DNA from 2 places in the Paenibacillus sp. FSL R5-0475 genome. Region 1 is predicted to be linked to the other one. Evidence: a T-box and tRNA genes for the amino acid it is inferred to sense, from the RefSeq annotation. Region 1 holds a T-box; the other holds one or more tRNA genes.

Region 1 (15,129 bases):
TGTTCCCTCGCCAACCTTGTCATTTCCGGATCGTATCAAGCTCTATACTAGATCCCGTTTCGAGGTGATCACTTCCATCTCTTTATTGAAGAGCAAAGTGTCATACTTGAATCAGGTAATAGAGACAAAGGAGCCTGGACTTATCACGATGCTTGAAGCCGACTCGTATGTTCCTTTTCAGGTCGAAAGTGAGGAGCAAAAGGGCGATGAGCAAAAAGATGTGCAAGAGTAGAGTAGAGGTAAATAGTCCCTACTAATAGAGTTCAAAAAATGCTACAATCGGAGTTACGGGCAAGAAGCTATATCCCTCTTTTTTCTTCGATTTTTTTGAAATATAATCTTTTATATGGTTAGTAATAACCAAATAGGTATATATTTCTTGTGATAATTATCATTCTTATAAAAAATTATGAGTAACTAATCACATTTAGGGATGTTGGAATATTATTCCGTTCAAAAAATTTGTAGAAAAAAGAGGGAAAGGGTTAGGTATGTTGAATATGTACAGAGAAGTTTCCCGGGACCGGGATAAGATTATGCAAATTATTTCGATTATAACAGGAGGTGCCATAGGACTTGAGCAACAATGACATCATTGTTAGTTTGGACATCGGTACATCCAAAGTTCGGGCAATAATTGGGGAAGTTACCAATGGAACCTTTAATATTATTGGCGTTGGATCTGCTGATTCGGAAGGAATACGTAAAGGCGCGATTGTAGATATCGACCAAACTGTGCAATCGATCAAAAGTGCTATAGATCATGCAGAGCAAATGGTGGGTATTCAAATATCAGAAGTTTATGTAGGCATTTCCGGTAATCATATTGGCCTGCAATCCAGCCACGGTGTCGTGGCCGTTCAGAATGAGGATCGTGAAATCGGTGAGGATGATATCGATCGCGTTATTAAAGCTGCGGAAGTCATCGCTATGCCTCCGGAGCGAGAAGTGATTGATGTTGTTCCTAAACAATTTATCGTCGATGGTCTCGAAGGTATTCAGGACCCGCGCGGGATGATTGGTGTTCGTCTAGAAGTGGACGCAACCATCATTACGGGTGCTAAGACGCCAATACATAATCTACTACGATGTGTTGAGAAATCAGGGCTGAAAGTGAAGGATCTTGTGCTGATGTCTCTTGGTGCTGGTGGATTGGCGCTGTCCAAAGACGAGAAATCGATGGGATCTGTTCTGGTTGATATCGGGGCCGGGTCGACAACGATAGCCATATACGAAGAAAGTTCCCTTTGTGCAACCTCTACGATTCCGATCGGCGGAGAATTTGTAACTAATGACATTGCATACGGACTACGTACACTTACTGATCAAGCGGAGAAAGTAAAGCTAAAGTATGGTTGCGCATGGATTGACGATGCAGCCTCTGACGTTGTCTTCAAGGTGCTGCGCATTGGCAGTAATGTAGAGAAGGAATTTAACCAAGAGGATTTAGCGGCAATTATCGAACCACGGGTGCAAGAAATCTTCCATCTGATTAAACAGGAAGTGAAACGGCTTGGTTACAGTGAACTACCTGGAGGTTATATATTAACGGGTGGAACTGTTTCGATGCCGGGCGTATTAAAGGCGGCTCAGACTGAACTGGCTGCATCTGTACGCATCGCTGTACCGGATTATATCGGTGTACGGGACCCTGGGTTTACCGGAGGTGTTGGTATCCTGCATAATGTTGTCCGTAGCTTCCGTGGAAGAAGCAGTGGTGGAAGCAGCAACAAAAAGACGGTCAACCGGAGTAAGCAGAACGCCACTCCAAATCAGGAAACGGTTCAGAAGACCGGGTTTGTCGAGCGTCTAAAGAACATGTTCAGCGAGTTTATATAAGTGTAAGTCCAGATATACTTGGACCGGCCATCCAAGCACATTGAGGGGGAGATGGAACAATATGTTAGAATTTGATTTTGAAATGGAGAGCTTGGCGCAAATAAAAGTCATCGGCGTAGGCGGCGGAGGTAGTAATGCTGTCAACCGGATGATTGAAAATGGCGTTCAGGGTGTAGAATTTATTACGGTTAATACAGACGCCCAAGCGTTGCATATGGCCAAATCGGAGCACAAGCTGCAAATCGGGGACAAGCTGACCCGCGGGTTGGGTGCAGGAGCTAATCCTGAAGTCGGTAAGAAAGCAGCGGAAGAATCCCGTGACTTGATCTCTAATACCCTTAAGGGCGCAGATATGGTGTTTGTTACTGCAGGGATGGGTGGCGGTACAGGAACAGGTGCAGCACCAGTTATAGCTGAGATTGCTAGAGAGTGTGGAGCCTTGACTGTGGGGGTAGTTACTCGCCCGTTCACTTTTGAAGGAAGAAAACGTTATAACCAGGCAATGCTTGGAATCGAAGCTTTGAAAGAAAAAGTCGACACGCTAATCGTCATTCCAAATGACCGTTTGCTTGAGATCGTTGATAAGAAAACACCGATGTTGGAAGCTTTCCGTGAAGCAGATAATGTTCTCCGGCAGGCTGTTCAAGGTATCTCTGACCTAATTAAGGTTCCTGGTCTGATTAACCTTGACTTTGCGGATGTAAAGACGATCATGACAGAGCGCGGTTCAGCGCTTATGGGTATTGGTATTGCAAATGGTGAGAACCGTGCGTCTGAAGCAGCACGTAAAGCCATCATGAGCCCACTCTTGGAAACGTCTATTGAAGGCGCCCGCGGCGTAATCATGAACATTACGGGAGGATCCAACCTCTCTCTATATGAAGTTAATGAAGCGGCTGAGATCGTTACATCCGCCTCTGATCCTGAAGTGAATATGATCTTTGGTGCGATTATTGATGAAGGCCTGAAGGATGATATCAAAGTAACAGTAATTGCTACTGGCTTTGAACATAAACCATTGCCTGAAACTCCAGGACGTCGTCCGGTCTCGACGAATAACGAGCCTGCGGCAGCACCGGATAAGAGTTCAGCTAATTTACGTCCTTTCGGCAATCAGAGTTCTTCTGACCAGCTCGATATTCCGACGTTCCTGCGTAATCGTACTCGGGGCAACAATGACTAATTAAATAGAATCAAGATTATACGAGAACACCGTATCGCTTAGCTGATTAGCTATAGCGGTACGGTGTTTTTTTGCGTAAATGTAATAAGGATCAAGCAAGACTATGAACGGCACTGTGTAGCTCCAAGGGGGTGATGGTTGACTAAGTAGTTACAGTAGGTGGTAACTGGTAGTCGGAGAGCGGAAAGCGGCAACCATTAACCATCGGATAATCCTGCAAAAATACAGTATTTAATAATAAGTAGATGGTTGAAGCGTTGATTCCTGCGAATCTGCAGTAATTCCTGCGCCAAATAAAGATTTCTAGCCAAAAGTGAGGATAATCCTGTATATTTGCAGTTTTTGGACTTCATGAAGCGGAGTTTTGCACAAAAAGTTGTATATTTGCAGGATTCCTCTATTCCATTAAATGATCCAGCGAATGATGGAGCGAATGACGCAGTGAATAAAAGATATAAGAAATTCCATAAAGAAGGAATAAATCCCCACGCGCTATAACTCGACAAAAAAACCGTAAGAATGCCCCCCAAGTTTAGACAGACTTTGAATGCGAGACTTTCTATACTAATCATATCGTCCAAAAACAGAGCCTGATCCAATTTGGCTAGAGGATAGATTCCGCCATTAAGCAGGTGAATGCACTGGTTGTTTATATTGACTTGATATTCGCCGCCAATCTAGTGATCGACGGAATTCTTTTGTGGCTGACAGGCTGGATGGTTAAGCTGAGAATCTCATGGTGGCGTTTAATCCTCTCAGCTCTCGTTGGCGCACTGTATGTAGTGATGATGTTTGTACCGGAGCTGTCTTTCATGTATACCTTCCTTATCAAGTTTGGATTGTCGGTGGTTATGTTATGGATTGCCTTTGGTTTTGGGAGTCTGCAAAGCTACCTTCGCACTATGGGAGCTTTCTATATTATCAATTTTGCAGCCGCAGGTGGAATTGTTGGTATTCACTATTTGCTGCAGAGCTCCAGCGACATTTGGAATGGTATTATGTTCACTGCTTCAGGAGGGCATGCCTACGGCTTAAAGATCGGCTTTTGGTTTGTCATTGCAGTATTCCCCCTGGTGTTAATCTGCTTCAAGGCAGTGCATTCTTCACGAATCAGAAGGGAGCAGCTTGAAACCTATATCGGTGAGGTGGTTGTTGAAATTGATGGTGTAAGTGTTTCCTGTCCTGGCCTGCTAGACACAGGTAATCGTCTCTGTGATCCTTTGACCCGCATACCGGTGATGGTGATGGAATCGACGCTCTGGGAGGGGCATCTGCCTGCTGCATGGAAAGGGAGACTCACTCAGGATGGTGCGGACAGACTTTTGCTAGAAACGGACGGGCAGTCGTTTGCTTGGCAGGATAGGATGCGACTAGTACCTTACAGGGGGATTAACCGAGGGGCATCATTTATGCTCGCACTGAAGCCAGACCTTGTGACGATAAAGCTCGGTGAAGATATCTTTTATAGTAAAAGAGTCTTAATTGGGCTGGATGGCGGGACGCTCTCAGGAGATGGAGCCTATCGGGCGGTCATACATCCGGATTTAACTCAAAAAGAGAGCGCCACTGATGCAGCACTACCTTCCTAATCTTTAAAGCTAGCTGAACCAAACTTCTGATGGCTGAAAGCGGTAATTAAAAGCTTCATACGCTAACCGTGTACTTCTTGGAGGAGGAACAATAATGGTCAAATGGAAAATTGCTCTGCAGCTGCAATATTACCGCATGCTGTTTCTACTGGGGCTGAAGAGTCAGGAAATCTATTATATCGGCGGGAGCGAGGCTCTACCTCCACCGCTGACACGGGAAGAAGAAGAGTATCTGCTTCAGCGGCTATCTAGCGGCGATGCTGCTGTTCGTGCGATGCTGATTGAGCGTAACCTGCGCCTCGTAGTGTATATCGCTCGTAAATTTGAGAATACCGGAATCAATATTGAAGACCTGGTTTCGATAGGGGCTATCGGATTAATTAAGGCAGTTAACACTTTTGATCCCGAGAAAAAAATAAAACTAGCAACATATGCATCACGTTGCATAGAGAATGAAATTTTGATGTATTTGCGGCGTAATAGCAAGACACGGAGTGAGGTTTCTTTTGATGAGCCTCTTAATATCGACTGGGATGGTAATGAGTTGCTGCTCTCAGATGTTTTAGGGACGGAAAATGATACCATCTATCGGAACATTGAAGAACAGGTCGATCGCAAGCTGCTGCAAAAGGCGCTGGAAAAGCTGAGCGAACGGGAAAGACTCATTATGGAGCTGCGTTTCGGACTGCGTGGGGGCGAAGAAAAGACGCAAAAAGATGTGGCGGATCTGCTCGGCATTTCCCAATCTTACATCTCTCGTCTGGAGAAACGAATTATTAAGCGGCTGCGTAAGGAGTTTAACAAGATGGTGTAAGGTGAAATTAGCAAGGAATAAAATGGCCAACCCGGGAGATAATGTACAGTAATGTTTCTCCTTGGGAGGTAAATCATCATGACCCGAAATAAAGTCGAGATTTGCGGTGTGGATACTGCTAAGCTGCCTGTTCTAACGAATGTGGAAATGCGGCAACTGTTCACTTCGCTGCAGCAGCAGGGCGAGCGATCCGCCAGAGAGAAATTGGTAAATGGTAATCTTAGGCTCGTTCTAAGTGTTATCCAGAGGTTCAATAATAGGGGAGAATTTGTTGACGATTTGTTCCAGGTGGGCTGCATCGGTCTGATGAAAGCCATCGATAATTTCGATTTATCACAAAACGTTAAGTTCTCCACATATGCGGTTCCGATGATTATTGGTGAGATCCGCCGTTACTTGCGTGATAACAATCCGATTCGAGTATCGCGTTCACTCAGAGACATTGCTTATAAGGCGCTGCAGGTACGCGATAGTCTGACCAATCAGAATTCGCGGGAACCGACGATATTCGAAATCTCTGAAGCACTTGGCGTACCGAAGGAAGATGTAGTCTTTGCCCTTGATGCTATTCAGGATCCAGTGTCCTTATTCGAGCCGATCTATCATGACGGTGGCGATCCTATTTATGTAATGGACCAGATTAGCGATGATAAGAATAAGGATGTGTCGTGGATCGAAGAAATCGCCTTACGTGAAGCGATGCGTAAGTTAGGTCAAAGGGAGAAACGAATTTTATCCATGCGGTTTTTCGAAGGGAAAACACAGATGGAGGTCGCAGATGAGATTGGTATCTCACAGGCACAAGTCTCACGTCTAGAGAAATCTGCGATTCAGCAAATGCAAAAGCATGTGAAGTCTTAAATCGTCTGAAATGAGGAGATATCCAGAATCCGTGATACGGATTTTGGGTGATCTCCTCTTTTTACTGTTTCAGGAATTATATTGAGCCCCCGCAAAGTACCTTGGTAAGCATCTAAGCATAGCCTCACTTTGTGGGGATATTTCATGCATGTGGCCAAGCTTTCATAACATATATTGGACTATAGGTCTGATTGTACAGGGGTGGTGAGATGAACGAGGATTATTTAGGATCAGCCAAAAAAATGAAAATCTCTGATTTTCAGACTAAGGACGTTATTAACATTGTGGACGGCAAGCGGCTGGGCCAAATCAGTGACTTAGAGCTTGATTTACGCCGAGGTGTCATTGATGCAATCGTAATTCCCGGATACACTCGGTTTATGGGGTTGTTCGGAGGCGGAACCGATCTGATTATTCCATGGCGAAATATTGTCAAAATCGGGTCTGATGTAGTGCTTGTGAAGATTGAAGAATCAAGAATGCCTCAAGGGCAGGACGAACGAGAAACGATGTATTTGGAACGAGGGGACCGAGGCGAACGGCGCACTTATTAATTAGGTGCGTTTTTTGTTTTTTATAAAATGATTCGAAATGGCATGGCTTAAAAGTTAGTAAATTTGATGTTCTAGCTTAAGCGGCATTTTGTAGGGGTATTTACATGTGGTACACTAAGGCGGAGGTGAGGATATGGAACCGTTTGTGCAGGGGAAGGAAACACTTATGCTGCTCCATCTGGAGCCTTGGCGTGTGAAGCATAAAGAAATTACAGCAGGTTTTACGGGTAGACAGGGAGGGGCTAGCAAAAAGCCTTATGACAGCCTGAATTGTGCATTTCATGTTGGGGATGCTCCGGAAGATGTCTTAACGAATCGTAGGGCGCTTGCGAAAGCTCTTGATTTCAAACCTGAAGCTTGGACCTGTGGAGAACAAACCCATGGAGCAGAAATAGCAGTGGTAAGGGAAGCCGATCGTGGGCGGGGTCAAAAGGATAGAACCTCGGCATTTCAGGCAACCGATGGTTTGCTTACGGATGTACCGGGAGTTTTTCTGACTTCTTTTTATGCGGATTGTGTACCCCTTTATTTTTATGATCCTGTGCACCAAGTCGTCGGTCTTGCCCATGCAGGCTGGAAGGGAACTGTGGCCCAGATTGCAGCCGCTATGGTGAGTAAAATGGAGACCATTTACGGAAGCCATGCGCAGGACATTATTGCAGCGATTGGACCATCCATTGGTGACTGCTGTTATGAGGTGGACGATTATGTGATGGAGCATGTTCATCGACTGGAAGGTGATCTGAGTAAACCAACAGAAACAGCCAGTACTGTGGAGCTGTACAGAACATCTGACACAGATGAGAACAAATACATGCTAAACTTGAAAGAAATGAATCGACGCATTATGATTAAAGCAGGAATATTGCCGACTCATATCGAATGTACATCTTGGTGTACAAGCTGTAATCAAGATTTGTTCTTTTCTTATCGTAAAGAAGATGGGGTTACAGGCAGGATGACGAGCTGGATCGGAATAAAGGAGAGTTGAAAGTTGGCTTTAACACTGCAGGAGAGAATTGCTGAGGTAGAGGAACGTGTAGCACGTGCCTGCGCGGCAAGCGGCCGGGATCGAAATGACGTCAAGGTAATTGCAGTGACGAAATATGTTTCTCTGGAAATGGTGTCCTCCGTATTGGAGGCAGGCCTGGAGCATATTGCCGAGAGTCGCTGGCAGGATGCTGAGCACAAATGGAAGGTTTTAGGGGACCAAGGGACATGGCATTTTATCGGGCATTTGCAGACCAATAAGGTTAAAGACGTTATTGGCAAGTTTCAATATATACACTCTTTGGACCGGATATCTCTGGCGCAAGAATTACACAAAAAGGCGATTGCCGCAGATCAAGAAGTGAATGTCTTTCTTCAAGTAAACATCTCTGGAGAAGATACGAAATTTGGTCTGTCGCCTGAGGCGGTACCTGGATTTTTGCGTGAAATTGCTAGTCTAGACCGTGTAAAAGTAATTGGACTAATGACGATGGCACCTTTAGAAGGTGATCCGGAGCTTACCCGCCCTGTATTTCGCGGACTTCGTGAGCTGCGCGATGAGCTCAATCAACTTGCTTTGACACCTGAACCGATTACGGAGCTATCAATGGGAATGTCGAATGATTTTGAAGTGGCGATACAGGAAGGAGCCACCTGGGTACGCCTAGGTACGGTGTTAGTAGGCCATTAGGAGGGATCGTGATGAGCGTTATGAACCGATTTATGAGTTTTTTGGGCTTGCAGGAGGAAGAAGAAGTTGTGGAGCGGGAGCAAATCCACGAAGAGGATGAGTATGAGCCAGCCCCTGTCGAAACCCGCAAAAATCAAAGGGGCAACGTTGTCAGTATCCATTCGCAGAAGAATGTAAAAGTTGTACTTTATGAGCCACGTTCGTACGATGAGGCTCAGGAAATTGCGGACCATCTCCGTTCTCACCGGACGGTAGTGATCAATCTTCAGCGTGTCCGTAATGATCAGGCAATGAGAATTATTGATTTTTTAAGTGGAACCGTTTATGCCCTTGGGGGAGGAATCTCTAAAATTGGGGGCAATATATTTATGTGCACGCCAGATACCGTTGAAATTCAAGGTGCCATTACGGAAATCCTAGGTGACGATCCAGACTATAACAGAATGAGGTGAATGAGCTTTGCCCCAAATTGATTACATTATTGATATGCTGTTTAATATTTATTTTTACATGATTATTTTCTACGTACTGATGTCGTGGTTACCAAACGTTCGTGAGAACTTTATCGGAGAACTGCTGAGCAAGCTTGTTGAGCCGTATTTGACACCATTTCGTCGGTTTATTCCGCCACTCTTTGGTACGCTTGATATTTCCCCGATCATTGCACTATTCGTCTTGGAATTTGCGGCAGGTGGACTCAAGTCCATTTTGCACTTAATTTTTTAGGCAGAAGTGATGAAGACAGAAGTTTACGGGCATTTTCATCCCGATGAAAGACAATTTGTGGACAAGGCTTGGGAATGGGTTACCCATGCTGGAGAATATCATGAGACGAAACTGACCGAATTTCTAGATCCGCGCCAAGGATTTATTCTGCAAAGTCTCGTTAATCGACATCCAGATGTTATCGTTAGATGGGAAGGCGGCCACCCTGAGGCAGAGCGGAAGCGAGCACTCATTGCGCCTGATTACCGTGATCTGGATCATGAGGACATGGAGCTGAGCGTTCTTGCGATAACCTCTGGTGAGCAAAAGTTTCTGGCGTTAGAGCATGGGGACTACATGGGCTCTATTCTGGGTCTTGGAGTAAAACGTGGAAAAATCGGTGATATTCATGTTCTGGACGATGGTTGTCATGTGGTAGTAGCTGCAGATATTGCAGATTATTTAGACATGAATTTAACTGGAGTACACCGAATACAGGTGAGCACGGAGGTATTGCCACTTTCTGCCTTGCGTAATAGTGAGGTGAAGCTGGAAATGATGGATTTGACTGTAGCGTCCCTACGATTGGATGGCATAGCCGCAGATGTAACACGGCTTAGTCGAAGCAAAATTCTTGCTCCCATCAAGGCTGGGCGCGTTCGGGTAAATTGGAAAGTGGAAGAAGACCCTTCCTGCGGACTTAAAGATGGTGACATGGTATCTATTCAAGGATTTGGTCGATTCAAGGTTCTAGAGGTTGGTAGTTTGACGAAAAAGGGCCGATACCGTGTTCAGGTTGGTAAATTTGTGTGAATCCCTTGCAGGAATCCGGCTTTACTTGTCGAAATTGATTATTTCGAGGGAATCAAACATTTTTAAAGCAGGACGCCGATATTTTATAAAAGAGGCGAACCATGAATGGCAGTTGGAACGTCGATACATCCTCTGCCTTTACTTGAAGTACAGTCTTTCTTCTTTGTCTGCTGCGCAGGTATGGTTCAGAGACTTAGAAGGTCCGAAATTTCTAGGAGGTGCACAGCATGCCATTAACACCGCTCGATATACATAACAAGGAGTTCTCTCGGAGACTTCGCGGTTATGATGAGGACGAGGTCAACGAATTTCTGGATCAAGTAATTAAGGATTACGAAAGTGTCATCCGTGAGAACAAAGAGCTGCAGAATCAGCTTTTGTCCATTCAAGAGCGTTTAGATCATTTTGTGAATATTGAAGAGAGTTTATCGAAAACGATCTTAGTCGCTCAGGAAGCGGCGGATGATGTGAAGAACAACTCCAAGAAGGAATCGCAGCTCATTATCAAGGAAGCGGAAAAGAACGCGGATCGGATTATTAACGAAGCGTTATCCAAATCCCGTAAGGTTGCTATTGAGACTGAAGAATTGCGTAAGCAAGCTTCGATCTATCGCACTCGTTTCCGCACATTGGTGGAAGCACAGCTCGAGCTGTTGTCACAGGATGACTGGAATGCCTTGGAGAGTCGTGAGGCAAGCGAGAACGTAACCTTTAAGGATGATGTTCTACATCGTATCTAATGCACTATGATGAATGAATGCTGCTTGAATTTATAGGGGGGAATTCCCTCTAATTTATAATTTCATGCTATAATCGGCTAAATAGAGGGAGTTATTCCCTCTATTTTTATTTTCCGCTAAAATCGATCATAATAAAGTATTCCGCCTGCACAGGTATACTCCTAATTGCGGATTTGGCTAGCGGTTGTTGACATTTAGACTTAAAAAGTCTATAAATAGAACATATCTGTATAATGTTTATATGTATTCGATGACGGGACAAGTACGACAAGGTAACGTTCTCCAGAGAGTCGGCGATTGCTGAGAGCCGATTGTTCGAACCCTGCCGGAAGATCTTCCCCTAGAAGTTAAGCTGAAGCGTTGATCGTGCGTAAGCTTAGCCGTCCGCCGGACGTTACACCGGACCTGTGCATGAGATTTACGCGCAGGACTGAGATTGTGCTGAATACACTCCCCTTAAGGATGTGCTCATGCGCAGAATTAGGGTGGTATCGCGAGCGTTGTCTCGCCCCTTTGGGGGTGGGATGACGCTTATTTTGTTGTTCCGGGGTGGCCATCCCCCTAAATCCCCCTTTCTAAGGGGGACCCCAAGGGCTGCCGCCTTCTGGACACCCGCAATGTAAAGCCTCGTGCAAACGGGTACGGTGGTGGAAGCGAACGGACTCAGGTGGCTGAAGGAGCGGCCCTTCTTAGGCTCCCCTGGCGGGTTCGCCTGCGGGGCCTTCACTGCTAGAGCAGACCGGCGTTTCACTCGCCGGTCCCAGTGGCACCCCGAGCCAGTGCTGCCCTGCGGGATCGCAGCTCGGGTACCGAAGACAAGAGCTGAATGCGGCCAGCTGAACCAGACTGCCCAAGGATCGAAAAGAGCTTTACAGACTAAACCATGAAAGGATTGACCATCACATGCAAAAAGTAGATGTCAAAGAAAAAGCGCGGGCAAGAGATGTCCGCATACTCAAGAAATGGAGCGACGAAAATACGTTCCGTAAATCGATGGAGAATCGTGAAGGACGTCCGAACTATGTATTTTACGAAGGTCCTCCAACAGCGAACGGTGCACCGCATATCGGGCACGTGCTGGGCCGTGTAATCAAGGATTTCATCGGTCGTTACCAAACGATGAAAGGTTACCGCGTGGTACGTAAAGCGGGCTGGGATACACACGGTTTGCCAGTAGAACTAGGCGTACAAAAGAAGCTTGGCATCTCCGGCAAACAAGAGATCGAGGAATATGGCGTAGAAAAATTCATTCAGGAATGTAAAGACAGCGTCTTCGGTTATGAGAAGCAATGGCGCGAGTTTACAGAGGGTATCGGATACTGGACGGATCTAGATAATCCTTACGTAACTTTGAATAACACGTATATCGAGAGCGTGTGGAACATCTTGGCTACTGTGCATGACAAAGGGTTGCTCTACCGCGGACACCGCGTTAGTCCTTACTGCCCAAGCTGTCAGACTACCCTAAGCTCCCATGAAGTAGCGCAAGGCTACAAGACCGTCAAGGATCTCAGTGCGACAGCAAAGTTTAAACTGGATGACAGTGGAGACTACGTACTAGCTTGGACGACTACACCTTGGACGCTGCCAGCACATATGGCGTTAGCCATGAATCCTGACATGGATTATGTACGTGTACAACAAGAAGACGGTATCTACATTGTTGCCAAAAACTTGGTGGAGGAAGTAATGAAAGGCGAGCACACAGTCCTTTCTACACATAAAGGTTCCGAGTTTATCGGCAAAACCTACGCTCCTCCATTCGGATACATCAAGGCAGAGAAAAGCAATGTCATCGTAGGTGCTTCCTTCGTTACAGATTCCAGTGGTACAGGGATCGTACACATGGCACCGGCGCATGGTGAAGATGACTACAAGACTTGCCGCGAGAACGGCATCAGCTTCGTGAACGTGGTTGATAATTCCGGTAAGTATACGGATGTAGTATCCGATTTTGCTGGACGCTTCGTGAAAGATTGCGATTTGGATATCGTTAAAGCTTTGTCTGAAAAAGGACTGCTTTACGGTAAAGAAAAATACGAGCACAGCTATCCGTTCTGCTGGCGTTGTGATACACCACTCTTGTACTACGCAACAGACAGCTGGTTCATCAACACTACAGCGATCAAAGATCAGCTGATTGCTAACAACAACAGTGTAAATTGGTATCCTGATCATGTACGTGAAGGCCGTTTCGGGAAGTTCCTGGATGAACTGGTGGACTGGAATATCAGCCGTAATCGTTACTGGGGCACACCGCTTAATGTTTGGGTATGTCAAGAGACGGGCAAAGAGTTCGCTCCACACAGCATTGAAGAACTGAGAGCGATGGCGATTGGCGATGTACCTGAGGATATCGAGCTGCATAAGCCTTTTGTAGATAAGATCAAGCTACGCAGTCCTTTCAGCGAAGGGGCAGAGATGGTTCGCACACCAGAAGTTATCGATGTTTGGTTCGATAGTGGTTCGATGCCATTTGCGCAAAGTCATTATCCATTTGAGAACGAGGATAAGCTGAATGATCAATATCCAGCGGATATGATCTGTGAAGGGATCGACCAGACACGTGGATGGTTCTACAGCTTACTAGCTGTATCTACCTTGTTTAAAGGTAAAGCTCCATATAAAGCTGTTATTGCTCACGGTCATATCCTTGATGAGAATGGTCAAAAAATGTCCAAATCAAAAGGCAATGTTATTGATCCTTGGGATATCATGAACGATTACGGCACGGATGCTTTCCGTTGGGCGATTCTATCCGATAGTGCACCGTGGAATAACAAACGTTTCTCTCGTGGTCTTGTAGGGGAAACCAAATCGAAAGTTGTAGATACACTGGTGAATACGCATGCGTTCTTGACGCTTTATGCCGGCATCGATGGTTATGATCCTGCCGATCATCCTTTTAAAGTATCGGAACATAAGCTGGACCGCTGGATTTTGTCCCGTCTGAACAGCTTGATTCTTTTGGTAGACAAAGGACTTGCAGTTAATGACTTCGTGAATACATCCAAAGGTATTGAGAACTTTATAGATGAGCTGAGTAACTGGTATATCCGTCGTTCCCGTGATCGTTTCTGGGGTAGTGGTCTAGGTGAAGATAAGCTGGATGCTTACCGTACACTGACCCATGTGCTTTTGAAGACAGCGTCTTTGATGGCTCCATTTACACCGATGTTGTCTGAAGATATCTTCACGAACCTTGGCGGCGGAGAAAGTGTGCATTTAGCAGATTATCCGGTTGCTGATGAGAGCTTGATCGATAAAGAGCTGGAAGAGGATATGGAAAGTGCGAGACAAATCGTTGAGCTGGCGCGTAACGTGCGTAACGAAACAGGCATTAAGAATCGTCAACCGCTGTCTGAGCTGATCGTTTCGATGAACCGTGACTTCCATTTGGCTGAGTATGAAGAGATCATCAAAGACGAGATCAACATCAAGAACATCGTGCTAGAGACTAGCGACAGTGGATTTGTTGACTTCACACTCAAGCTGAATCTTAAAGTTGCCGGTAAAAAATACGGTAAAAACGTCGGCTTCCTGCAAGGCTTCCTAAAAGCTTTGGACAGTGACTCTACCCGCAAAGCGGTGCAAGATGGCTCAATCGCGATTGCGACGCCAGAGGGAGAAGAACTGGTGATCACTTCTGAAGAGCTACTCGTTGAAAAAGAAGCTAAAGCAGGTTTCGCCGCAGCTTCCGGATATGGAATTACGGTTGCGCTCAATACCGAAATCACACCTGAGCTTGAACAAGAAGGCTGGGTTCGTGAGATCATTCGTGCGGTTCAAGATTACCGTAAACGTTTGGATCTGCCGATCGAGAAACGGATCGCACTCACGCTGAGTGTAGACGATGAGCTTAAAGCAGCAGTTACAGCCTTTGAGAATGTATTGCGAGACAATGTACTTGTGACTACGGTTGATTTTGGCGGAGAACACGCTTTTGAAACGGTAGATGTCGGTGGTAAATCCATCGGTATCCATATTGAAGTGTAAATCTGCATTACCTGTCCCAAAACAGCATATACTAGCGGCACAAGTGTAAACAGAGAACTTCTGTTTATGCGGGAAATATAGTCTTTATATTTCGCCCGCGAAAATAACGAGCCTCGTGCTCAAGGAGATGTATTCTCTTTGACCGGGCTCGTTTACTTTGTGGCGAATATAGACGTATGAGAGGAGCTGTGGCTGTGGAGGATCAGAAGAACAGAATCTCCGTCAAGACATCCGGCAACAAGAACAGCCCAGATAAGGGAGTGGAGAAAAAGGTTATTCCTGAGGAAAACCCTGAGCGTTTAACAGCAGATCATCGCAATCCAGAAGACATTCCACTGGAAGAAAAAATGAATA
Region 2 (15,129 bases), 2.6 Mb from region 1:
TCTTCAACTTCATCAAAAAAATCCGTCCGCCACTCCACTAAATCGGGACTAAGCTCTTTTAATGATTCGGCTTCCTGTTTCAGTTCAGACAAGGTAGCTCCAATCAACGGAACACATATTTTAGGGATTCCTTCGCCAATGATCACATTTTTAACGATTACTGTCCTGCTCATTATTTCAGCCCCTTATCCAGTCGTCTGCTATAGATTCTGTATTGTTTATTTTACTGCCGATACATGTTTTAGAAACTGTTCAACCTCTGATAACTGCGGCAGCGATGGGATCGCGCCTTCTTTCCCTACAGCCAGTGCTCCAACAGCATTAGCGAAGCTCACTGCCTCCTCCAACGTTTTGCCTAAGACCAATTGCTGGGCTAATGCCCCATTGAATGAGTCTCCGGCAGCAACCGTGTCTATCGCCTTGACCGGGAATCCAGGAACTGACTTAGCGCCTTCAGCATTAACGATCAGTGCGCCTTTAGATCCCAAGGTTACGATCACATTTTTAACACCTTTTTGCAGCAAAATACGGGCTGCCTGCTCAGCAGTCTCTAAACTATCTACAGTCATTCCAGTCAAAATCCCCGCTTCTGTCTCATTAGGTGTCAGATATGATACTTGACCCAGCATCTCGTCTTTAAGCACTCTAGCTGGTGCTGGATTCAGAATGACCGGAATTCCATGACGATGTGCAATGGCAATAGCATGCTCACTCATCGCCAGTTCCATTTCAAGCTGCATCACAATCATCTCAGCCTGGCCGATTACAGTCTCTAACGCCTGTATATCCTCTGCAAAGAGATCAATATTCGCTCCGGGTACAACGATAATCCGATTCTCTCCATCTTCTTCAATAACGATTGAAGCTACACCTGTTGCCTCCGTTTCACTCACTGAGATATGTTCTATATGAATACCTTCTTGCTTAATAATCTCCAGCATTTCGCTTCCAAAGGTATCTTTTCCGACGCTGCCGATCATACTAACTTCAGCACCCAGACGTGCTGCGGCAACGGCTTGATTCGCTCCCTTTCCACCGGGAGATAGAGCAAATGCTTGTCCCATAAGCGTTTCTCCTGCATTCGGTGCCCGGTTCGTACGTACTACCATATCCATATTTAAGCTTCCAATCACAACTATACCCAACTTAAACACCACCAATAATTATTTCTTCAATCTCTTTATCTTAGGGTCTTCTCTTCACTTTATCAATCACTTCCGTTGATTTTGCCCCTAATTGGCTATTTTCACCAAATTGACGTTATGCTTTTGTAGATAAAGTGTGCTAGAATGATGGTGCAATCGCTTCCACAACGATTGTTGACTGTTTTTTGAGCAAACGTTTGCATCGTAGATAATGCCAGCAGCTTTACTGCAATTCAATCTAATCCGTGATTAGGAGGCTTATCAAGTGAACGAACAAAAATTACCATCAGTAGCTTATTTCAGTATGGAGTACGGGTTACATTCCGATTTTAAAATGTATGCCGGAGGGCTTGGAATTCTCGCTGGTGACTACATTAAGGGAGCTAAAGACATCAATGCTCCTATCATCCCTATCGGGCTGAAGTGGAAACAAGGTTATACGGATCAAAAAATTGATGCAAACGGTAATCCATACGACTCCTATCACAATTATGTTTATGATTTTCTTGAAGATACAGGGGTGAAGGTAACTGTAAAAGTCAGAAAGACCGATGTGGTGTGCAAAGTATGGAAGACTGATTATTTTGGCAACAGCACGTTGTATTTACTGGATACGGATATCCCCGAGAATAATGATGCATGGATTACTGGACAATTGTACGGCTGGTTCGGTGAGGAACGGATCGCTCAAGAGATCGTACTCGGGATCGGCGGAGTAAAAGCTATGCGTGCTCTCGGCATTCCGATTGATGTCTATCATTTCAATGAAGGCCATGCAGCCTTAGCAGCCATCGAGCTCATTCGTGAAAAGATGTCCGGAGGCAGCACCTTTGAGGAAGCTTGGAAAGCTACTCGGGAAGAGGTTGTGTTCACTACACATACGCCGATAAAAGAAGGCAACGAAACCCATCCACTCGACCGCCTAGAGTATATGAGTGCATTCAATGGCTTAACCCGCGACCAGATGGAGCGTATCGGTGGCGAGCCGTTCAACATGACGGTTGCCGGTCTACGACTCTCACGTATTTCTAATGCAGTGGCTCAGCTTCATGCGGATACAGCCAATAAGATGTGGAAAGAAGTTGCCGGAAGATCGGACATCATTGGCATTACTAATGCCATTCATACCCCTACCTGGGTAGATGAAAGAATGACACAAGCCTATGAACAAAATGGCGATTTATGGGCAGTGCATAAAGAAATTAAGGGTGAACTGATTGATTTCATAAAAAAACGGTCCGGCATTAGTCTAAATGCTGACAATCTACTCATTGGCTTCTCACGCAGAGCTGCTCCTTATAAACGCAGTGACCTGATCTTCTCGCAGCCGGAAATTATTGAGCCTTATCTGGAGTCCGGCAAAATACAAATCGTCTTCTCTGGCAAAGCCCATCCACTCGATGATAACGGCAAAAAAATCGTCAGCAATTTAGTGGCGATGATGAAAAAATATCCGAAGAGTGTTGTCTTCTTGGAGAATTACGATATGACTATCGGCGCACAGCTGACACGCGGTTCTGATATTTGGCTCAACAATCCCCGTAGACCACTGGAAGCAAGTGGTACCTCCGGGATGAAGGCAGCCATGAACGGCGTATTGAACTGCTCTATTCTAGATGGCTGGTGGCCGGAAGCCTGTATAGATGGCGAGAATGGCTGGCAGATCGGAGACGGCTTCGAGACTACTGACTTCGAGGTTCTGGATAAGCATGATAGTGATGCGCTATACGACACCCTATTGAATCGAGTACTCCCAACCTATTATGAGAATCGTGAACAGTGGGTACAAATGATGAAGAAGAGTATCAAAACCACTCGCACCGAATTTGCCACCAAAAGAATGCTGGATGAATACTATAACAGAATGTACATTAAAAACTAAGTATAGAAAACGGATATTCCTATATCAAAATAGAACAGCGCACCCTCCAGTGATGGTAGAGGTGCGCTGTTTCTTTTTTAACTCTGCTTAGTAATTAATCACTCTATCTATCATATATATCTGAATGGGACGACGATTACCACATACTGTAATGTGTCAAATATTCAAAAAGTGTTGCATTTTCCCCAAAAAACATTAATATAGAACTTATACTAAATCTAAAATCAAATCTTACGAGGTGATTCTATTAATGAGCTCCAATAATAATAATCTTACGACCAGCTGGGGTGCTCCAGTAGGCGACAATCAAAATTCAATGACAGCCGGTGATCGTGGTCCTACTTTGCTGCAAGATGTCCATCTGCTTGAAAAATTAGCCCACTTTAACAGAGAACGTGTTCCTGAACGTGTCGTTCACGCTAAGGGTGCTGGCGCTCATGGGTATTTTGAGGTCACTCAGGATTTAACTCGATATACAAAAGCTAATTTTTTATCTGAGGTAGGCAAGCGTACCCCAATGTTCATCCGTTTCTCAACGGTAGCTGGGGAGCTAGGTTCTGCTGATACTGTAAGAGACCCACGTGGTTTTGCTGTGAAGTTCTATACCGAAGAAGGAAACTATGATCTCGTAGGTAACAATACACCTGTATTCTTCGTTCGTGATGCAATCAAGTTCCCCGACTTTATTCATACACAGAAGCGTGATCCACAGACACACTTAAAGAACCCTAATGCGGTTTGGGACTTCTGGTCTTTATCGCCGGAATCTCTTCATCAGGTTACGATTTTGATGTCAGATCGCGGAATCCCAGCTACGCTAAGACATATGCACGGGTTCGGAAGCCACACCTTCAAATGGGTAAATGCCGAAGGCAATGCCGTCTGGGTGAAATATCATTTCAAAACAGAACAAGGCATTAAGAACCTTGCTCCAGATCTTGCCGCCAAAATAGCTGGGGAGAACCCAGATTATCATACAGAAGACTTGTTCAATGCTATTGATAAAGGAGAATTCCCAGCGTGGAAGCTCTACGTGCAGATTATGCCAATCGAAGATGCGAACACTTATCGCTTTGATCCATTCGATGTAACCAAAGTATGGTCGCAAAAAGATTATCCATTAATTGAGGTTGGCCGCATGGTACTGGATCGCAATCCAGAGAATTACTTCGCGGAAGTAGAGCAAGTTACGTTCTCTCCTGGCTCTTTCGTCCCTGGTATTGAAGCTTCTCCTGATAAATTGCTACAGGGTCGACTGTTTGCTTACGGCGATGCTCATCGTCACCGTGTAGGTCCTAACCATAACAGCCTGCCTATCAACCGTCCAAAAGTAGAAGTGAAGAACTATCAACGTGACGGTGGCATGGCACTCGGCAACAATGGCGGATCCGGTGCCTATTATGAGCCTAACAGCTTAGGCGGACCTAAAGAAGCACCACAGTACAAAACATCACCTTTCGAAGTATCTGGAAATGCCGACAGTGTCTCCTATAATAGTGATGACCATTATACACAACCTGGTGACTTGTATCGCCTGATGAGTGAAGAAGAACGTACACGTCTTGTTCAAAATATCGTAGGCGCTATGACACCAGTTGAAAGTAACGATATTAAACTTCGTCAAATTGTTCATTTCTATAAAGCTGATCCAGAACTGGGACAGCGTGTTGCATCCGGTTTAGGATTATCCGTCCCAGACGGAATATAAGACTGTAATTGCACTTATACAATCAAAGAGGACCTTTACCCGTAAATGGGAAAGGTCCTCTTTGTTCATAAGAAAAGCTAAAACATATAATATATAAGAACGATCACGATGCATAGCGTGGAGACAACAGATAAGCACGAAAAAAAAGTATTCCAGTTATTGCCCTTCATTTGTCTTATACACGACCAGTATACTGCTTCTTTGATGCTCTGCCCCATCACGTGAAGATTTGACTACCGAACCGTAACAGATATTCACAACCTGTTCCTCACGCAGCCCTGCCAAGAACTCATTCGCCTTATTCTCAGCATACGAATTATCAGCATCTACAAACTCTTTTACTTGAATCATCCTGATCTCTCCTTTAATAAATTATAGTTACTTTTTATGTCTAGATTCTATAGGTGAACTCAACGAAATGTACATGGCGTATCACTCCCCTGGTAACATTTAATGTAAAATTATCTTCGAAATATAGTATAGGCATTCCGCAGTTTTCTACGAAATGCCTATAACATCAGCCTATCATAGCACCCAACTATACAATAGTCAAACGTTTTAAATACAATATTTAGTAAGAATTTATTGCCTTTGCAAAATGGATTGGATTTACATATAGAAGCTGTTATACTGATCAGAAGGTTCCCTCTAGGGGACCTCTATTTGTATAGGAGGGATTTTAATATGGCAACGCGTCATAACAAATTTGCAAAGAATGTGCTACTTAGAGGGGGTGAAATCTACTATGAACCATAGTCTAATTTATGAAGGCTCAAGGACACAACTGGTCCAGCAGCTTATTTATTTTGATGAGGAAAAAATCGCATTTCTAAATCAGTATTTCCCGGAACGAAGCAAACAAAGAAGTAATGCTGAAACGCTGTTGTCCCGTTATTGCTCCGAGCTGGAACAATTACTTTCCCGTTTCAATGGTGAAGAATTGAATTCACTCGTATTGATTGGAAGTCAGCTTCAGCTACGCTACTTAGACGACAATACTACAGATACCTACACCATCGTATTTCCAAACCAGGCAGAACCCAATGATAACAAGATTTCAATGTTCTCGCCTATTGGCATGCAGCTGCTGTTAGCTCAGATCGGCAGTACATGTCAGCTAGCTATTCCTTCAGGTGAGTTATCAGTAAAAATCGAAAGTATTAAGTTTGTGAATTGTGGTGAGGTGGCCGTTCTTATTTAAGCCCACTCGCACATATCACCAACATTAACAGCGTCCCTTTCCAATCTTATGGAAGAGGACGCTGTTCATCTATTCAGCCTGTTAAGCACTTCTTCATACTTTTATTTGAGCCTCAATCCTTCACCCAGTTTACTGACTGATTTTTCGATACGAGATGCTCTGGTTTCAGGTCTTTTCGCCGCTTCGATCCAAGATACATATTCCTTCTGATAAGAATAAGCCAGACCGTTATAATAAGCTTCTGCCTGCTCATGGCTACTCAACGCATCAAGGAAATCCTCTGGGGCTTCTACCTCCCGTAATTGATGATCTTGCTCCATCGTCACATGCACAATATCACCAGGTTGAGCTTTGGCTAGATCCCGTAGTTCCTTCTTTACCACCATAAAATGCTTTCCGTTTCCATGGGGCATAAGCGTTCCTCTATAGGGGATTCCATTTACACTTCCTTTTACCTGTATTCTGGACTTTGTTTCAAATATTTGTTCGGCATCAAAAGGGACGTTAAGATAAGTCCAGCTCCCACTTGCATCAGGTCGCACTAATTTAGCTTCAAATTCAAACATTGCTACCTCCTCAACTAAAAGCCCTAAGTTCTATTGTATCCATATGAATGTAACTATACAAAAAAACACCTGCCTATAATAGACAGATGTTTCTTAATTATAAGCGGGTGATGGGAATCGAACCCACGCTATCAGCTTGGAAGGCTGAAGTTCTACCATTGAACTACACCCGCAAAGGTATAAAATCGGGATGACACGATTTGAACATGCGACCCCCTGGTCCCAAACCAGGTGCTCTACCAAGCTGAGCTACATCCCGTCAAAACATGTAATTACTTAGTAATAAAAATGGCGCGCCCTGAGAGATTCGAACTCCCGGCCTTTTGATTCGTAGTCAAACGCTCTATCCAGCTGAGCTAAGGGCGCAAAAATTATGGAGCGGAAGACGGGAATCGAACCCGCGACCCTCGCCTTGGCAAGGCGATGCTCTACCGCTGAGCCACTTCCGCAAAACATGGTGCGCGTGAAGGGACTTGAACCCCCACGTCGTGAAACGCCAGATCCTAAGTCTGGTGCGTCTGCCATTCCGCCACACGCGCACACTTTGAAAATAATGGTGAGCCATGAAGGACTCGAACCTTCGACACCCTGATTAAAAGTCAGGTGCTCTACCAACTGAGCTAATGGCTCTCATAAATGGCTGGGGATATAGGATTTGAACCTATGCATGACGGAGTCAAAGTCCGTTGCCTTACCGCTTGGCTAATCCCCAACAATAATTAACTAAATGGCGGAACCGACGAGATTCGAACTCGCGATCTCCTGCGTGACAGGCAGGCATGTTAGGCCAACTACACCACGGTTCCATAGACATAATGCATAAGAGTAAATTGGTTGCGGGGGCAGGATTTGAACCTGCGGCCTTCGGGTTATGAGCCCGACGAGCTACCGGGCTGCTCCACCCCGCGTCATTTAATAATTATATACTATTCATTTACACTACGCCAGCTAGTCCCAAAACATCATGCTTAAGGAAAATTTGGTTGCGGGGGCAGGATTTGAACCTGCGGCCTTCGGGTTATGAGCCCGACGAGCTACCGGGCTGCTCCACCCCGCGTCGTTCTTAAATGAATATGGTGGAGGCTGAGGGGATCGAACCCCCGACCCTCTGCTTGTAAGGCAGATGCTCTCCCAGCTGAGCTAAGCCTCCATGTTATGACCCGTATGGGATTCGAACCCATGTTACCTCCGTGAAAGGGAGGTGTCTTAACCCCTTGACCAACGGGCCATGCTAATAAACTTTGTGGCGGAGAGAGAGGGATTCGAACCCTCGAGACGCTTGTGGCGCCTACACGATTTCCAATCGTGCTCCTTCGGCCAAACTCGGACACCTCTCCATAAATGGCTCCCCGAACAGGACTCGAACCTGTGACAACTCGATTAACAGTCGAGTGCTCTACCAACTGAGCTATCAGGGAATATGGTGGGCCTTAGTGGACTCGAACCACCGACCTCACCCTTATCAGGGGTGCGCTCTAACCAGCTGAGCTAAAGGCCCTTTTTAAGACACATCAATATTAAGGGCAAAAAAAATACCACGGGTAATGTGGTTGTCCGCTTGGCGACGTCCTACTCTCCCAGGACCCTTCGGTCCAAGTACCATCGGCGCTGGAGGGCTTAACGGTCGTGTTCGGGATGGGTACGTGTGGAACCCCTCCGCTATCGCCACCAAACGGGCATTTACATCGTAAATGCTCAGGCTTGAGTCGCCTGAAAACTGAATCCGAATTGAATTTGCGTTCTAAGTATAGGATAAGCCCTCGACCGATTAGTATTGGTCAGCTCCATGCATTACTGCACTTCCACCTCCAACCTATCTACCTCGTCGTCTTCAAGGGGTCTTACTAATTGGGAAATCTCATCTTGAGGGGGGCTTCACGCTTAGATGCTTTCAGCGCTTATCCCGTCCGTACGTAGCTACCCAGCCATGCTTCTGGCGAAACAACTGGTGCACCAGCGGTACGTCCATCCCGGTCCTCTCGTACTAAGGACAGCTCCTCTCAAATTTCCTGCGCCCACGACAGATAGGGACCGAACTGTCTCACGACGTTCTGAACCCAGCTCGCGTACCGCTTTAATGGGCGAACAGCCCAACCCTTGGGACCTACTTCAGCCCCAGGATGCGATGAGCCGACATCGAGGTGCCAAACCTCCCCGTCGATGTGGACTCTTGGGGGAGATAAGCCTGTTATCCCCAGGGTAGCTTTTATCCGTTGAGCGATGGCCCTTCCATGCGGTACCACCGGATCACTAAGTCCGACTTTCGTCCCTGCTCGACTTGTAGGTCTCGCAGTCAAGCTCCCTTATGCCTTTGCACTCTTCGAATGATTTCCAACCATTCTGAGGGAACCTTGGAACGCCTCCGTTACTCTTTAGGAGGCGACCGCCCCAGTCAAACTGCCCGCCTGACACGGTCCCCGTACCCGGTAAGGGTACTAGGTTAGAACCTAGATACGATCAGGGTGGTATCCCAACGGCGCCTCCACCGAAGCTTGCGCTCCGATTTCTACGGCTCCCACCTATCCTGTACAGATCGTACCCAAATTCAATATCAAGCTGCAGTAAAGCTCCATGGGGTCTTTCCGTCTTGTCGCGGGTAACCTGCATCTTCACAGGTATTAAAATTTCACCGGATCTCTCGTTGAGACAGCGCCCAAGTCGTTACGCCATTCGTGCGGGTCAGAATTTACCTGACAAGGAATTTCGCTACCTTAGGACCGTTATAGTTACGGCCGCCGTTTACTGGGGCTTCGGTTCATAGCTTCGGGTTACCCCTAACCACTCCCCTTAACCTTCCAGCACCGGGCAGGCGTCAGCCCGTATACTTCGCCTTGCGGCTTCGCACAGACCTGTGTTTTTGCTAAACAGTCGCTTGGGCCTTTTCACTGCGGCCCCCTCGTGCTATTCACACTACCGGGGCACCCCTTCTCCCGAAGTTACGGGGTCATTTTGCCGAGTTCCTTAACGAGAGTTCTTCCGCGCGCCTTAGAATTCTCTTCTCGCCTACCTGTGTCGGTTTGCGGTACGGGCACCTTCTCCTGGCTAGAGGCTTTTCTTGGCAGTGTGAGATCATGACCTTCGCTACTGTAATTTTCGCTCCCCATCACAGCCCAGCCTTAACGATGTGCGGATTTGCCTACACATCAGCCTCACTGCTTAGACGGACATATCCATCAGTCCGCGTCACTACCCTCCTGCGTCACCCCATCGCTCATAGCGGATTACGGTGGTACAGTAATTTCAAACTGTTGTCCTTCGACTACGCCTTTCGGCCTCGCCTTAGGTCCCGACTTACCCTGAGCGGACGAGCCTTCCTCAGGAAACCTTGGGCTTTCGGCGGATCAGATTCTCACTGATCTTTTCGTTACTCATACCGGCATTCTCACTTGTATGCTGTCCAGCGCTCCTTACGGTACACCTTCAACCCACATACAACGCTCCCCTACCCCAGATACATACGTATCTAGCCATAGCTTCGGTGGTGTGTTTAGCCCCGTTACATTTTCGGCGCAGAGTCACTCGACCAGTGAGCTATTACGCACTCTTTCAATGGTGGCTGCTTCTAAGCCAACATCCTGGTTGTCTGTGCAACTCCACATCCTTTCCCACTTAACACACACTTGGGGACCTTAGCTGATGGTCTGGGCTGTTTCCCTTTTGACAATGGATCTTAGCACTCACTGTCTGACTCCCGGCAATAAGTATATGGCATTCGGAGTTTGACTGAGCTTGGTAATCCTTGCGGACCCCGCACCCAATCAGTGCTCTACCTCCACTACTCTTATACCGAGGCTAGCCCTAAAGCTATTTCGGGGAGAACCAGCTATCTCCGAGTTCGATTGGAATTTCTCCGCTACCCCCACCTCATCCCCGCATTTTTCAACATGCGTGGGTTCGGGCCTCCAGTGCGTGTTACCGCACCTTCACCCTGGACAGGGGTAGATCACACGGTTTCGGGTCTACGTCCACATACTCAATCGCCCTATTCAGACTCGCTTTCGCTGCGGCTCCGTCTTCTCGACTTAACCTTGCATGTTAAACGTAACTCGCCGGTTCATTCTACAAAAGGCACGCCATCACCCATAGATAGGGCTCTGACTTTTTGTAAGCACACGGTTTCAGGTTCTATTTCACTCCCCTTCCGGGGTGCTTTTCACCTTTCCCTCACGGTACTGTTTCACTATCGGTCGCCAGGTAGTATTTAGCCTTAGCAGATGGTCCTGCTGGATTCATACGGGGTTTCACGTGCCCCGCACTACTCGGGATCCGTCTCGGAGAGAACACAGTTTAGGCTACAGGGCTTTTACCTCTATCGCGGGCCTTTCCAGACCTCTTCACCTACCATATTCCTTTGTAACTCCATGTGAGACGTCCCACAACCCCTAAGAGCAAGCTCTTAGGTTTAGGCTGTTCCGCGTTCGCTCGCCGCTACTGACGGAATCACTATTGTTTTCTCTTCCTCAGGGTACTTAGATGTTTCAGTTCCCCTGGTCTGCCTCTACATCTCCTATGTGTTCAGAGATGAGTAACTGCGAATTACCACAGCTGGGTTTCCCCATTCGGACACCCCCGGATCAAAGCTTGCTTACAGCTCCCCGAGGCAGTTTCGTTGTTCGCCACGTCCTTCGTCGGCTCCTGGCGCCTAGGCATCCTCCGTGTGCTCTTATTAGCTTAACCTTGATTTTTCCTAAGAAAAATCTCACTAATAACATTTACTTGTTTACACAAGTTGCTAAAAGATGTTCTAAAACGCAAATTCGTTTCGGTATCCAGTTTTCAAGGATCAAGTCTTACTGAGAGCTTAAACTCTCAAAACTGAGCAACGAGTGAGTAACAGGCCTAAACCTGAGATTTTGGAAGCTTAACTTCCGATTTGAATGTCTTCATTGCAGAAGACGATTCTCCATAGAAAGGAGGTGATCCAGCCGCACCTTCCGATACGGCTACCTTGTTACGACTTCACCCCAATCATCTACCCCACCTTCGGCGGCTGGCTCCCTTGCGGGTTACCCCACCGACTTCGGGTGTTGTAAACTCTCGTGGTGTGACGGGCGGTGTGTACAAGACCCGGGAACGTATTCACCGCGGCATGCTGATCCGCGATTACTAGCAATTCCGACTTCATGCAGGCGAGTTGCAGCCTGCAATCCGAACTGAGACCGGCTTTGATGGGATTGGCTTCACCTCGCGGCTTCGCTTCCCGTTGTACCGGCCATTGTAGTACGTGTGTAGCCCAGGTCATAAGGGGCATGATGATTTGACGTCATCCCCACCTTCCTCCGGTTTGTCACCGGCAGTCACTCTAGAGTGCCCAGCTTAACCTGCTGGCAACTAAAGTTAAGGGTTGCGCTCGTTGCGGGACTTAACCCAACATCTCACGACACGAGCTGACGACAACCATGCACCACCTGTCTCCTCTGTCCCGAAGGCCGCCACTATCTCTAGTGGATTCAGAGGGATGTCAAGACCTGGTAAGGTTCTTCGCGTTGCTTCGAATTAAACCACATACTCCACTGCTTGTGCGGGTCCCCGTCAATTCCTTTGAGTTTCAGTCTTGCGACCGTACTCCCCAGGCGGAGTGCTTACTGTGTTAACTTCGGCACCAAGGGTATCGAAACCCCTAACACCTAGCACTCATCGTTTACGGCGTGGACTACCAGGGTATCTAATCCTGTTTGCTCCCCACGCTTTCGCGCCTCAGCGTCAGTTACAGCCCAGAAAGTCGCCTTCGCCACTGGTGTTCCTCCACATATCTACGCATTTCACCGCTACACGTGGAATTCCACTTTCCTCTTCTGTACTCAAGTCACCCAGTTTCCAGTGCGACCTCAGGTTGAGCCCAAGGTTTAAACACCAGACTTAAATGACCGCCTGCGCGCGCTTTACGCCCAATAATTCCGGACAACGCTTGCCCCCTACGTATTACCGCGGCTGCTGGCACGTAGTTAGCCGGGGCTTTCTTCTCAGGTACCGTCACTCCGATAGCAGTTACTCTACCGGACGTTCTTCCCTGGCAACAGAGCTTTACGATCCGAAAACCTTCATCACTCACGCGGCGTTGCTCCGTCAGACTTTCGTCCATTGCGGAAGATTCCCTACTGCTGCCTCCCGTAGGAGTCTGGGCCGTGTCTCAGTCCCAGTGTGGCCGTTCACCCTCTCAGGTCGGCTACGCATCGTCGCCTTGGTGGGCCGTTACCCCACCAACTAGCTAATGCGCCGCAGGCCCATCCCTCAGTGACAGATTGCTCCGTCTTTCATTCTTTCTTCAGGAGAAAAAAGAAATTATCCGGTATTAGCTACCGTTTCCGGTAGTTATCCCAGTCTAAGGGGCAGGTTGCCTACGTGTTACTCACCCGTCCGCCGCTAAGTTATTTTGAAAGCAAGCTTTCAAAATGACTCCGCTCGACTTGCATGTATTAGGCACGCCGCCAGCGTTCGTCCTGAGCCAGGATCAAACTCTCCAATTAGTATTGAAAAGAGCGATATGCTCATTTTGAAACATCTGACGAGAAAATTAATTCTCTAATTTTGGATTTCACTTTCGTGATTTCCTACTCACTCGTTGTTCAGTTTTCAAAGATCAAGTTCTCGTTGGCGCCGTTTAATGTCTCAGCAGCAACCCTTATACTATATCATGTTCGGCTATTTAATGTCAAGCTCTTTTTTTAACTTCTTTTTCGAGCTCGGCATGTGTATTTCTTGGCCGGACTTAGAATATATCATGTATAGAGATTCATTGCAAGCATTATTTTAAAATTCATATTATTTTGTATTCTGTTACTTCTTCATCATAATAGTCCACTTCCTTAGTGATGTTTTCCGGCAAAGTGATGGCCTCTTATAAAAAAAGCAATAAACACAAAAGAGCCCCAGCAGATAAGCTGAGACCCCTTTGTTAGATACAAGCTAAGCTTGAGTTCATTTCACGCAGATAATAGTTTACTTTTGCCCTTTTTCTAATAATGCAAGTATTATGGTAACCGCCTCTGCTCTTGTTGCCTTCTGGTTAGGTGCAAATTTATTCTGCCCTACACCATTCACAAGGCCTGATTTCGCTGCTGCTGCAATATATGGCACTGCCCATGCTGGTACATCCTTAGCATCATTGAAGGTTAATGTCGCTTTAGGATCTACCGTAATACCAAGAGCACGAACAATCATAACTGCTAATTCTGTACGTGTTAGCTCCTGCGTAGGACGGAATGTTCCATCATCATAGCCACTGATAATTTGCAGAGATACAGCCTGTGCCACAAAAGACTTAGCCCATGCTGGAATCTTCGCAGAATCCTTAAAGCTTGAAGTGTCACCATTCTCCGGCAATTGCAATGCACGTGCCAGCATTGTGATAAATTCAACCCGATTTACTTTCTGATTCGGACGGAAAGTATCATCCGGATAACCACTAACGAAGCCAGCTGCTACTGCTTTCTCGATAACAGCAGCCGCCCAGTGATTGCTAGTATCCGTTAAAGATGGCTTACTAACTGGCGTCGCAGTTGGTGAAGGCGCCGTTGTCGGTGCTGGTGTAGCTGTTGGCGCTACTGTTGGTGTTGGTGTTGGTGTTGGTGTCGGTTTTGTTGTTGGTGCTGTTGTTGGTGCTGTTGTTGGCGCTGTTGTTGGTGCTGTTGTTGGCGTTGGTGTTGGTGTAACTCCACCATTCTCATCGCCCTTAACAATACCGAACTCTTCAAGAACATATGGTCTAGCCTCATTAACATTCTGATCAATCTCATAAGATACAGCTGTCAGCTTCCCTGCATCTACAGTGATACCAACAAAGGTCTGAACTTGACCGCGCATTGGACGCGTAGCATCACTTGGGTCCGCTCCGTATTTAGCTGCTGTATTCTCATTGGCTACTTCAAAGAGATTATAGTAAGCATCTCCCAATTCTTTCTTCATGTTCTTATAGTAAACCTTCGCTCCTGCCGTAGCTGGAATCAGATAGATTGTTCCATCTGGGTTTACTGTGTACTCTACCGTTTGACCATTGAAGCTTTCCTTGATTTTCACTGTGTCTGCTGCAGTTCCGTCAGCCTTGATTGGCTTGGTTCGTGCATAGATATGATCGTGACCTTGAAGCACCAGGTCAATACCCAGTTCAGCCATCATTGGAGCGACTTTCGCTCTTTCTCCATTTGCGCCCATAATATCTTTGTCAGTAGCGTGGTTAGAGGTTGTGTATGGTCCTTTATGCATAGCGACGATAATCCACTTCGCTCCAGCAGCCTTCGCTGCTTTTACATCGGCCTTCATCCAATCCAACTGTGCTTTGCTGAAGTTAGCATATTCATCCGAATTCTCATTCGTGTTCAAGACTACAAAGTGCGCATTGCTGTAATCATAGGAATAGTATGCTCCTGTTTCTGTTGGTGAGCCTGCAGCTTCCTTAATATTGTAGTGCTCATAGAAGGCATTCGCTTTATCCTCATGGTTCCCCGCAACTGGAACAATAGTCGTATTTAGCAAGGTTTCCTGCGAATGGCCAAGCAACCAATTCCATTGTGATTCATTGGTTCCAGTATCTACGATATCTCCGTTAATCGCCACAAACTCAGCATTCGGGAATGTCGTAAGTGCTTTTGCCATCGTTTCTCCAGAAAGAATAGCCTCATCTTCGGTCT

The links. The T-box of region 1 lies ahead of ileS (isoleucine--tRNA ligase). A T-box ahead of a tRNA ligase gene usually reads a tRNA of that ligase, here a tRNA-Ile.
Region 2: it has a tRNA-Ile gene. The T-box ahead of ileS (isoleucine--tRNA ligase) is inferred to sense a tRNA for this amino acid. The anticodon was not compared.

The regions. Positions count from the first base shown of each region.
Region 1 is NZ_JBBORK010000001.1:3,842,808-3,857,936, reverse strand. Features, by position in the region: gene MKX41_RS17365 (cell division protein FtsQ/DivIB) at 1-232, shown strand, start outside; gene ftsA (cell division protein FtsA) at 577-1,839, shown strand; gene ftsZ (cell division protein FtsZ) at 1,901-3,022, shown strand; gene spoIIGA (sigma-E processing peptidase SpoIIGA) at 3,664-4,611, shown strand; gene sigE (RNA polymerase sporulation sigma factor SigE) at 4,703-5,425, shown strand; gene sigG (RNA polymerase sporulation sigma factor SigG) at 5,504-6,286, shown strand; gene MKX41_RS17335 (YlmC/YmxH family sporulation protein) at 6,496-6,840, shown strand; gene pgeF (peptidoglycan editing factor PgeF) at 6,974-7,831, shown strand; gene MKX41_RS17325 (YggS family pyridoxal phosphate-dependent enzyme) at 7,835-8,521, shown strand; gene MKX41_RS17320 (cell division protein SepF) at 8,533-8,973, shown strand; gene MKX41_RS17315 (YggT family protein) at 9,008-9,247, shown strand; gene MKX41_RS17310 (YlmH family RNA-binding protein) at 9,257-10,039, shown strand; gene MKX41_RS17305 (DivIVA domain-containing protein) at 10,267-10,779, shown strand; T-box leader at 11,021-11,295, shown strand; gene ileS (isoleucine--tRNA ligase) at 11,683-14,775, shown strand; gene MKX41_RS17295 (DUF5665 domain-containing protein) at 15,111-15,129, shown strand, end outside.
Region 2 is NZ_JBBORK010000001.1:6,412,591-6,427,719, reverse strand. Features, by position in the region: gene aroD (type I 3-dehydroquinate dehydratase) at 1-173, opposite strand, end outside; gene rbsK (ribokinase) at 219-1,133, opposite strand; gene glgP (alpha-glucan family phosphorylase) at 1,411-3,027, shown strand; gene katA (catalase KatA) at 3,278-4,735, shown strand; gene MKX41_RS28735 (sporulation protein Cse60) at 4,892-5,086, opposite strand; gene MKX41_RS28730 (GreA/GreB family elongation factor) at 5,481-5,936, shown strand; gene MKX41_RS28725 (YdeI/OmpD-associated family protein) at 6,038-6,502, opposite strand; tRNA gene MKX41_RS28720 (tRNA-Gly) at 6,605-6,675, opposite strand; tRNA gene MKX41_RS28715 (tRNA-Pro) at 6,688-6,761, opposite strand; tRNA gene MKX41_RS28710 (tRNA-Arg) at 6,792-6,868, opposite strand; tRNA gene MKX41_RS28705 (tRNA-Gly) at 6,877-6,951, opposite strand; tRNA gene MKX41_RS28700 (tRNA-Leu) at 6,958-7,041, opposite strand; tRNA gene MKX41_RS28695 (tRNA-Lys) at 7,057-7,132, opposite strand; tRNA gene MKX41_RS28690 (tRNA-Gln) at 7,140-7,214, opposite strand; tRNA gene MKX41_RS28685 (tRNA-Asp) at 7,231-7,308, opposite strand; tRNA gene MKX41_RS28680 (tRNA-Met) at 7,334-7,410, opposite strand; tRNA gene MKX41_RS28675 (tRNA-Met) at 7,483-7,559, opposite strand; tRNA gene MKX41_RS28670 (tRNA-Val) at 7,577-7,652, opposite strand; tRNA gene MKX41_RS28665 (tRNA-Glu) at 7,659-7,730, opposite strand; tRNA gene MKX41_RS28660 (tRNA-Ser) at 7,747-7,839, opposite strand; tRNA gene MKX41_RS28655 (tRNA-Asn) at 7,845-7,920, opposite strand; tRNA gene MKX41_RS28650 (tRNA-Ile) at 7,924-8,000, opposite strand; rRNA gene rrf (5S ribosomal RNA) at 8,059-8,175, opposite strand; rRNA gene MKX41_RS28640 (23S ribosomal RNA) at 8,251-11,179, opposite strand; rRNA gene MKX41_RS28635 (16S ribosomal RNA) at 11,412-12,969, opposite strand; gene MKX41_RS28630 (S-layer homology domain-containing protein) at 13,442-15,129, opposite strand, start outside.